DNA from 3 places in the Sodalis sp. RH15 genome. Region 2 is predicted to be linked to each of the others. Evidence: predicted binding sites of a transcription regulator. Region 2 holds the regulator's gene; each other region holds the start of a gene.
The links. The regulator CRP, encoded in region 2, controls carbon source genes, mostly activating them, when cyclic AMP is high. The targets are predictions, from matches to a motif close to ATGTGANNNNNNTCACAT.
Positions count from the first base shown of each region.

Region 1: ACL2XO_RS06460 (glycoside hydrolase family 3 N-terminal domain-containing protein) is a predicted target of CRP. The motif match lies at 1,727-1,744, and genes of this name have one in related genera.
Region 3: garD (galactarate dehydratase) is a predicted target of CRP. The motif match lies at 1,865-1,882, and genes of this name have one in related genera.

Region 1 covers NZ_CP178738.1:1,367,789-1,371,073, reverse strand. The annotation lists gene ppnN (nucleotide 5'-monophosphate nucleosidase PpnN) at 1-656, shown strand, start outside; gene xni (flap endonuclease Xni) at 742-1,497, shown strand; gene ACL2XO_RS06460 (glycoside hydrolase family 3 N-terminal domain-containing protein) at 1,790-3,285, shown strand, end outside.
Region 2 covers NZ_CP178738.1:813,524-816,808, reverse strand. The annotation lists gene ACL2XO_RS03705 (phosphoribulokinase) at 1-725, shown strand, start outside; gene ACL2XO_RS03700 (OsmC family protein) at 772-1,179, opposite strand; gene crp (cAMP-activated global transcriptional regulator CRP) at 1,494-2,126, shown strand; gene ACL2XO_RS03690 (YccS/YhfK family putative transporter) at 2,178-3,285, shown strand, end outside.
Region 3 covers NZ_CP178738.1:4,835,165-4,838,449, reverse strand. The annotation lists gene gudD (glucarate dehydratase) at 1-59, shown strand, start outside; gene garD (galactarate dehydratase) at 119-1,693, opposite strand; gene ACL2XO_RS22010 (MFS transporter) at 2,199-3,285, shown strand, end outside.

The sequences.
Region 1 (3,285 bases), 550 kb from region 2:
ATATTGAAAAACGGCTGGAAGCGTTTGTCCGTATCGGCCACGGCATCATTATTTTCCCGGGCGGGGTGGGCACCGCGGAAGAGCTGCTGTACCTGCTGGGGATCATGATGAATCCGGCCAATAAAGAACAGGTGCTGCCCCTGATTCTTACCGGTCCGGGCATCAGCGCCGATTACTTCCGGGTGCTGGATGAATTTGTCGTCAGTACCCTGGGTGAGCAGGCCCGCAAATATTACACCATCATCATTGACGATGCGGCGGAAGTGGCCCGCCAAATGAAAAAAGCCATGCCCAGGGTCAAGGAAAACCGGCGCAGCAGCGGCGATGCCTATAGCTTCAATTGGTCGCTGAAGGTGGCGCAGGATCTTCAGCACCCGTTCGATCCCACCCATGAAAACATGGCCAACCTGAATCTGCATCGCGACCAGCCGGCCGAACAGCTGGCGGCGGCGCTGCGGCGGGCGTTTTCCGGCATTGTTGCCGGCAACGTAAAGGAAAACGGCATCCAGTCCATAGAGCAGCACGGCCCCTACAAGCTGCGCGGCGATCCGGACATTATGAAACGCATGGATTTCCTATTACAGGGTTTTGTCGCGCAGCACCGCATGAAATTACCGGGCAGCGCCTATATCCCTTGCTACGAAATCTGTATTTAACGCCGGGCCCGACTTGACGACAGGACAAAGCCAATCCCGGCGTCCTGTCCCGCTTCCCAATGGATGATGATAAGGACGACACGCCATGACGGTTCATTTATTGATTGTGGATGCGTTGAACCTGATTCGCCGCATGCATGCCACCCAGGGTTCTTCCTGTCCATCAGCGTGCGCCCATGCGCTAAAGCAGCTGATTTTTCATAGTGAACCGACCCACGCGGTGGCGGTATTTGACGATGAACAACGCGACGAAAGCTGGCGTCATCAACTCTTACCGGCCTATAAAGGCGGACGCGCGCCGATGCCCGACGAGCTGCGCGCACTGTTGCCGGACATCAGGCGGCTGTTCAGCCAAACCGGCGTGGCATCGTGGCAGCTAAAAGGATACGAAGCGGACGATATCGCCGCGACGCTGGCCTTCAAAGTCGCCGCCGCCGGACATCGCGTGACGCTGATTTCAACCGATAAGGGATATTGCCAGCTATTATCGCCGGCAATCCACATCAGGGACTATTTTCAAAAACGCTGGCTGGATCTGCCCTTTATTACCGAGACCTTCGGCGTGCAGCCGCAACAATTGCCCGATTACTGGGGATTGGCCGGCATCAGCGGCAGTAAGATTCCCGGGGTCGCCGGTATCGGCGCCAAAACCGCCGCGCAGTTAATCAGCCAGGCCGGCAGCCTGGAAACGCTTTATGGGCGATTGGCCGATATCCCGCCTAAATGGCGGAATAAACTGGAACCGCAGCGGGAAATGGCCTTTATATGCCGCCGGGTTGCGACGCTGGATACCGGCGTAACCCTGGAAGGGAACCTGCAGCAGCTGCGTTTACCCCGCTAATCCCCCCGCCGGTGGCCGGCGGCCACCGTTGGCACAAAAAAATGCTTTGATATTTTCATATAGAAAATATGCGAAGCCTCCTGAGTTGATATTTCATCTGCGTTTCCCTCCTGTTCAAGTTTCTCCGGTAAGATAATCTCTTTATTTCAAAAGAACTATATTCTTACATTGGTGCTTATCTGAGTGATTTATTTACCCTGCTGTTCCATCTTAATAACGTGAGTCATATATGATATCAGAATCACACTCCGCCTGTGCCAATTCCATGCCCTCCCCTTCACGCCCCATTGATTTGCACCGTAACGCGTCAAATCATCTGTCTATTGGAAAAAATCTGACAGCGGCAAGTCAAAGCGATGAAATAGTAGCAAAAATGACTTTAAAAGAAAAAATAGGTCAGAAAATCATGCTGGACTTCCGTTATTGGCGAGAAGATGCCAAAACAAACGATAAGAAGGATATGGTGCAGCTCACGGCAACAATCACAAAAATCATCAGGAACAATTTTATTGGTGGAATTATCCTGTTTGCCAATAATTTAAAGGATAAAGAACAAATACAAAAACTCACTGACGATCTGCGGGGAGTCATGCCGGCGGACGGCATCCCGTTATTTATTGCCACTGATAACGAGGGGGGCAGCGTCTTTCGGCTGCCCCGCGGCGAGTTCTCTGCTTTCCCGGGCAATATGGCGCTGGGCGCCGCCGTTGCCGGTACGGGGGATAACAAATTGGCTTATAGACAGGGATGCGTTATAGCCCGGGATTTGTCATCTCTCGGCATTAATACCATTTTCGCGCCGGTGATGGATGTCAACAGCAACCCAAATAATCCGGTGATTAATGTTCGTTCATTCGGCGACGACCCGGCCAGCGTAGGGCGATTGGCACGGGAAATGATAGCCGGCATCGGCAGCAAAGGCGTAGTGAGCGTCGCCAAGCATTTTCCCGGCCATGGGGACACGGTGACCGATTCCCATTTTGGCTTGCCGATGGTGAACAAAAACCGCCAAGACGCCAATGAGATCGATCTGGCGCCCTATCGCGACGCGATAGCCTCCGATGAAGCGCCGGATATGATTATGACCGCCCATATCCGATATCCGGCTCTTGACGACACGACGCTGAAGAATAAGGCAGGAAAAGAGATTGTCCGGCCGGCAACCTTGTCCGGAAAAATACAGACCGATATATTGCGCGGCGAACTGGGATTCAAAGGGGTCACTATTACCGATGCGCTGGACATGAAAGCCATCAGCGATAATTTTGATATACATACCGTCATGCAAGAAGTCTTCAAGGCCGGCGTTGATATAGCCCTTATGCCCGTCCGCATCTACTGCGCTGAAGACGAGTTTAAATTAAAGACATTGATAGAATATCTAGCCAAAAATATTACTGACAAAGTCCTTGATGAAAAGGTCATTTCGGCCTCCGTCAGCCGGATTATTGATTTAAAACTGGACAAAAATATTATAACGCCGGTTGAAAAATGTTTTTTCCATGATGAAGCGAAGAGCAGAAAATTGGAAAGGGAGATTACCGACAATTCAATTACTTTATTAAAAAATGCCAAACAACTTATTCCTTTGAAAAATGAGATTCAATCCATCTTTATTTTGATGCCACGGACCGAACAGGGGGCGGCTATTGAATATACTCTGCGTGAAAATGGCTACCATTCGGTACTGAGTGGAGATTTAACTGAAATGACCTGGCTGCGGAATTTGAGCATAAGGAAATACGATATTTTGATTATCGGCGGTATGTCGGACTCTGTCAGCGAGGG
Region 2 (3,285 bases):
GTCCGGAAATGGACATGGCCATTCGCAAGGCCCGCGATCTCGGGCGACATATCAGCTATTTCGGGCCGGAAGCCAATGACTTCGGCCTATTGGAACACACCTTCCTGCAGTATGGGCTCACCGGCCACGGCAAAGCGCGAAAATATCTGCACACCTATGACGAAGCCGTTCCCTACAATCAGATTCCCGGCACCTTTACTCCCTGGCAGCCGCTGCCGGAGCCGACGGATGTGCTGTTTTACGAGGGGCTGCACGGCGGGGTGGTTACCGACCACCATAATGTGGCGCAGCATGTGGATCTCCTGGTGGGTGTAGTACCCATCGTCAACCTGGAATGGATACAAAAGCTGGTGCGCGATACCAGCGAACGCGGACACTCCCGGGAAGCGGTGATGGATTCCGTGGTGCGATCGATGGAAGACTATATCAACTACATCACACCGCAATTTTCCCGTACCCATATCAATTTTCAACGGGTTCCCACGGTGGACACGTCCAACCCCTTTGCCGCCAAGGCCATCCCTTCGCTGGACGAAAGCTTTGTGGTAATTCACTTTCGCGGCCTGGATCATATCGACTTTCCCTATCTGCTGGCGATGCTGCAGGGGTCGTTTATTTCCAATATCAATACGCTGGTGGTACCGGGAGGGAAAATGGGGCTGGCGATGGAACTGATCATGGGACCATTGGTAAAGCAGCTACTGGAAGGCAAACGCATTGAATAAACCGGGCGCGGCCGGAGCGTCGCGCCCGCGGTAACGCATCCGTCATTCAGGACGGCAAACGCACTTCAAAACTATGGGTAACGTTCACGGATTTGCCGAGCATCAAAGACACCGAGCAATACTTTTCCGCTGACAGCTCCACCGCCCTTTCGACGATTTTGTCGGTGAGCCCCGTGCCGGAAACTATGAAGTGTAAATTAATATGGGTAAATAACCTCGGCGCTTCGTCGCGGCGTTCAGAGGTCAGCTTGACTTCGCAATCACGCACATCCTGACGCCCTTTTTGCAGAATCGATACCACGTCGATGGCGCTGCACCCCCCAGCCGCCATAAGTACCATTTCCATTGGGCTGGGCGCTTTTTCCCCTGCGTTGCCATCCATCAAAATCTGGTGGCCGGAGGCGGATTCACCTATAAAAGACAGACCTTCGACCCATTTTACTCGTGCTTGCATTATGATGACTCCAGATAAAAAGTTTTTCCTGCACCCTACATTTTTATTGGAAAGGTGGCAATGTTACCTAACATACTTCATGCTGATGCAAGACAACAGAAGACACTGCTTCAAACCTATGCTAAAAACAAGGCTGGATCGACCTCATGATAATGAAAGGGCAAGAGAGCGATCGGAACATCACTAAAACCAGACCCTAATAAGTTCCCTAACGTCGCTCCGTTTACAACGGAGATGGATCGATAAAACAGCGCCGTAATAGGGAATACGATGTCCTGAACAAGGACAGCGATGACAAAAGAGGATAACAGCGAATGGTTCTCGGCAAACCGCAAACAGACCCGACTCTCGAATGGTTCCTGTCTCATTGCCATATTCACAAGTATCCATCGAAGAGTACGCTAATACATCAAGGCGAAAAAGCTGAAACACTTTACTACATCGTCAAAGGCGCCGTCGCGGTGCTGATAAAAGATGAAGAAGGTAAAGAGATGATCTTGTCCTACCTTAACCAGGGGGATTTTATCGGGGAATTGGGCTTATTCGAAGAAGGCCAGGAGCGCAGCGCCTGGGTTCGTGCGAAAACCGCTTGTGAAGTGGCTGAAATTTCTTATAAAAAATTCCGGCAACTGATTCAGGTGAATCCGGATATCCTGATGCGTCTGTCGGCGCAGATGGCCAGCCGCTTGCAGGTCACCTCGGAAAAAGTCGGTAATCTGGCGTTTCTCGACGTCACGGGACGTATCGCGCAAACCTTGCTTAATCTGGCGAAACAACCCGACGCCATGACCCACCCCGACGGCATGCAAATCAAGATTACCCGCCAGGAAATCGGCCAGATTGTCGGCTGTTCCCGTGAAACGGTGGGCCGTATTCTGAAAATGCTGGAAGATCAAAATCTCATCTCCGCACACGGCAAGACCATTGTCGTTTACGGTACGCGTTAAACGTTAATCAAACAGGCGTGGTACTCTGTGCCACGCCTGCTTGTTGGCAGCATGTGGCGTCGACTGATCTATCACCCCGAAGTCAACTATGCCTTGCGGCAAACCATCGTGCTTTGCCTGCCGGTGGCGATAGGGCTATTGTTCGGCAGCCTGCAGAACGGCCTGCTGTTCTCCCTGGTGCCCGCCTGTTGCAACATCGCCGGCCTGGATACCCTGCATAAACGCTTTTTTAAACGCCTGGCCATCGGCGGTACGCTGTTCGCCGTCAGCAGCGTACTGATCCAGTGGCTGCTCTTTGTACACGTACCCTTGCCCTTTATCATGGTGGGCCTGGCGCTGGTGCTGGGCGTCACCGGTGAAATCAGTCCGTTGCACGGGCGGTTATTACCCGCCTCCCTTATCGCCGCCATTTTTACCCTCGGCCTGACCGGCAACGCCCCGGTGTGGATCCCGCCGCTGCTGTATATCGCCGGTACCGCCTGGTACGGGCTGTTTACCGGCCTGTGGTTCCGATGGCTTAAAGAGCAGCCGATGCGGGAAACCCTCAGCCTGCTCTATAGAGAGCTCGCGGATTATATCGAGGCGAAATACAGCCTGCTGACCCAGCATACCGACCCGGAAACCGCCCTGCCGCCGCTGTTTGCCCGGCAGCAGCGGGTGATTGATCTGATTGCGCAAATTTACCAGCAGCTGCATATGCTGTCGGCCAACCATCAGCTTCAGTACAAACGTCTGCTGCGGACATTTCAGGTGGCTCTGGACCTGCAAGAGCATATCGCCGTCAGTTTGCATCAGCCGGACGAAGTGCAGAAGCTGGTGGAGCAGAGTCACGCTGAAGCGGTGATCCGCTATAATGCCCAATTGATTGCCGCCCGGCTGCGGGTGGTAGCGGACGATATTCTTTATCATCGGTTATCGGGCCGTTTCACCATGGCGGAAGCCCTGTCGGCGGTGGAAAAAATTGCCCAGCGAAATCCGGATAATCCGGTGGGGCAATTTTGTTTTTATCACTTCAGCCGCATCGCCCGGCTGCTCAGGACGCAACGTCCGCTCTACCGGCGGGATATCATGGCGGATAACCAGCAACGGCTCTCTTTCTGGCAGGCGCTGCGCAGCTACTGTTCGCTCAAATCCATGGCGCTGCGCAACGCCGCCCGGC
Region 3 (3,285 bases), 2.2 Mb from region 2:
TGCAATACCTGATTCCCAACTGGACATTTGATAATAAACGCCCGGCGCTGGTGCGGTAGTCCGGCATTGGCATAAAAACAAAAAGGCCGGGTAATGCCGGCCTCTGTTTAATGGTTTATCAGGTCACCGGCGCTGGGTTGAATACCGACAGGGCGTTATGGATGCCCCATTGATCGGACCAGGTTTTTTTGCGGCCGCTGGCGATGTCCAGAATAAAGTTGAACAGCTGCCAGCCCACGTCTTCGATGGTGGCTTCGCCGGTGGCGATGGTACCGGCGTTGATATCCATCAAATCGTACCAGCGATCCGCCAGGGCATTGCGGGTGGCCATTTTAATTACCGGTATCGCCGCCAGACCGTAAGGGGTGCCGCGGCCGGTGGTGAATACCTGGACGGTAATGCCCGACGCCAGCTGCTGCGTGCCGCAGATAAAATCGCTGGCCGGGGTGGCGGCGAATATCAGCCCGCGTTTGGTGGGGCGCTGGCCGGGGGACAGCACTTCCACAATGGCGCTGGTACCGGATTTGGCGATGGAGCCCAGGGCCTTTTCCACCACGTTTGCCAGTCCGCCTCTTTTGTTGCCTGGGGAGGGGTTGGCGCTGCGGTCGGTTTGGCCGTTGCTCAGATAATTATCGTACCAGGCCATTTCCTCAAGCAGCCGGCGGCCTACATGCTCATCGGCGGCGCGCGGGGTCAGCAGATGGATGGCATCGCGTACCTCAGTGACTTCGGAAAACATCACCGTAGCGCCGCAGCGTACCAGCAGATCCGAGGCGAAACCCACCGCCGGATTGGCGGTAACGCCGGAAAACGCGTCGCTGCCGCCGCACTGCATGCCGATCACGAGATCAGAAGCGGGGCAGGTTTCGCGCTTGCGGGCATTCAGACGTTTCAGATGCTCTTCCGCCACCTGCAAAATATCATCCACCATGGATTTAAAGCCGACGTGCTTTTCATCCTGCAACCGCGTGATACTGACGCCCGCGCTCTCAACCGCGATGGGAATTTCATCCTCGGTGCCGGTCAACAGGCGTTCCGGCTGCAGCTTTTCGCAGCCCAGGCCGACTATCATGATTTCGCCGCCGAAATTGGGATTCAGCGCGATATTGTGAATGGTGCGAATCGGCACTACCGCGGCGGGGGCATTGATGGCCACTCCGCAGCCGTACAAATGGTTCAACCCCACCACGCCGTCCACATTGGGATATTTCGGCAGCAGATCCCGTTCAATAAGCTTGACCACGAACTCCACCACTCCCGCCACACAATGGACGCTGGTGGTAATGCCCAGCAGATTTTTGGTGCCGACGCTGCCGTCCGGGTTGCGATAGCCTTCAAAGGTATACCCTTCCAACGGCGGCAACGGGGCCGGCACTTTGGTGGCCAGGGGCAGTGATTCAAGGGGCGGCGCCTCGGGCAATACCACCAGGGATTCGTCTATCCAACTGCCCTGTTTAATATCCCGTACGGCATAGCCGATGATTTCTCCATATCGAACAATATTACCGCCTTTGGCAATATCATGTAATGCGACTTTATGTCCTTGGGGAATATGCTCGACAAGCTCCAGCCCATCAGGAAATTTAGTACCGGCCGGCAGACCGTTATTGTTCACGATAATAGCAACATTATCGGTATCGTGAACTTTAATATACAATGCGTTGTCGACATTGTGGGTGATAATTGATGACATAAATGTCTCCGTAAATACTACTTGAGGGTCATAACCTCGAAATAGCAGAGCATCAACGCTAACGGTATGGGTGTAACGATAGTATAAGCGCTTTTAGTAGGGTTTTGCATTGTGCAACTGAACTATTTTTAGCGTGTAAATTCGCTAATTATAGTGCTAATGACATACATAAAGTGATGCTGGTCGCTATTCCCCGTGTTAAAAAAAACCTGTCGCCAATAACGTGATACGGCACGGGTTTTGTCATGTTTTTGCCTAAAAAAATTGAGTTTTAACGTTAAATACTTGGGCGGATGCATAATGCCATTTTGTGCTGCTGTTTTTATACTAGCATTGCCTTTGTAATGAAAGGAAAAAGGAATGGATTTGGCGCTGCGGTAAAAGCAGCACAATATAAAATCACTGAGTGAAAAATATCAACTTCATATATAGACGCGTAGCGCAAAAATATTATCACCCTGATTTTTGCATTCTTAAATAGACTCCCTTGATGAGAGCATATTCTATGAGCACTACACCTCTGGCTACCCATAAAACAACATCTCACGTTCGTTACGTTATTTTATTGATCATTTTCCTGGTGACCGCCGTCAACTATGCCGACCGGGCCACCCTGTCCATCGCCGGCACCAGCGTTGCCAAGGATCTCGGGCTTGATCCCGGCCAGATGGGCGAGATATTTTCCGCTTTCGGCTGGGCCTACCTGGTAATGCAAATTCCCGGCGGCTGGCTGCTGGACCGTTTCGGTTCCAAGCGGGTCTACACCTACAGCCTGTTTTTCTGGTCGCTGTTTACGCTGCTGCAGGGATTTGTCGGCTGGTTTCCCCTGGCCTACGGGGCGTTCACGCTGTTTGTGCTGCGCTTTATGCTGGGTTTTGCCGAAGCGCCGTCATTTCCCGCCAATGCCCGCATCGTCGCCGCCTGGTTTCCCACCAAAGAGCGCGGTACCGCCTCGGCCATCTTCAACTCTGCACAGTATTTTTCCCTGGCGATTTTTTCACCGCTACTGGGCTGGTTAACCTATGCCCTGGGCTGGATGCATGTCTTTACCGTCATGGGCGTGATTGGCTTTATCCTCACCATCGCCTGGGTGAAATATCTTCATAATCCCAATAAGCATCCCAGCGTGTCCCGCGCCGAATTGGATTATATGGCGGCCGGCGGCGCGGTGGTTGATATGGATGCCCCCGGTTCTATCAGCCGGGACGGCCCGAAGTGGAATTATATCAAGCAGATGCTCACCGATCGCATGATGCTGGGTGTGTTCTTCGGACAATATTTTATTAATAGCATTACCTGGTTTTTCCTTACCTGGTTCCCGATTTATCTGGTGCAGGATAAGGGTATGTCGATATTGAAGGTCGGCCTGGTGGCCTCCATTCCGGCGTTGTGCGGTTTCGCCGGCGGCGTGCTGGGCGGCGTAGTGTCCGACTACCTGCTCAAGCGGGGATTAAGCCTTACGGCGGCGCGCAAGATCCCCATCGTGGTGGGAATGCTGCTGGCCACCAGCGTCATTTTATGCAATTACACCAACAACAATGTGATTGTGGTGGCGCTGATGGCGCTGGCTTTCTTTGGCAAAGGTTTCGGCG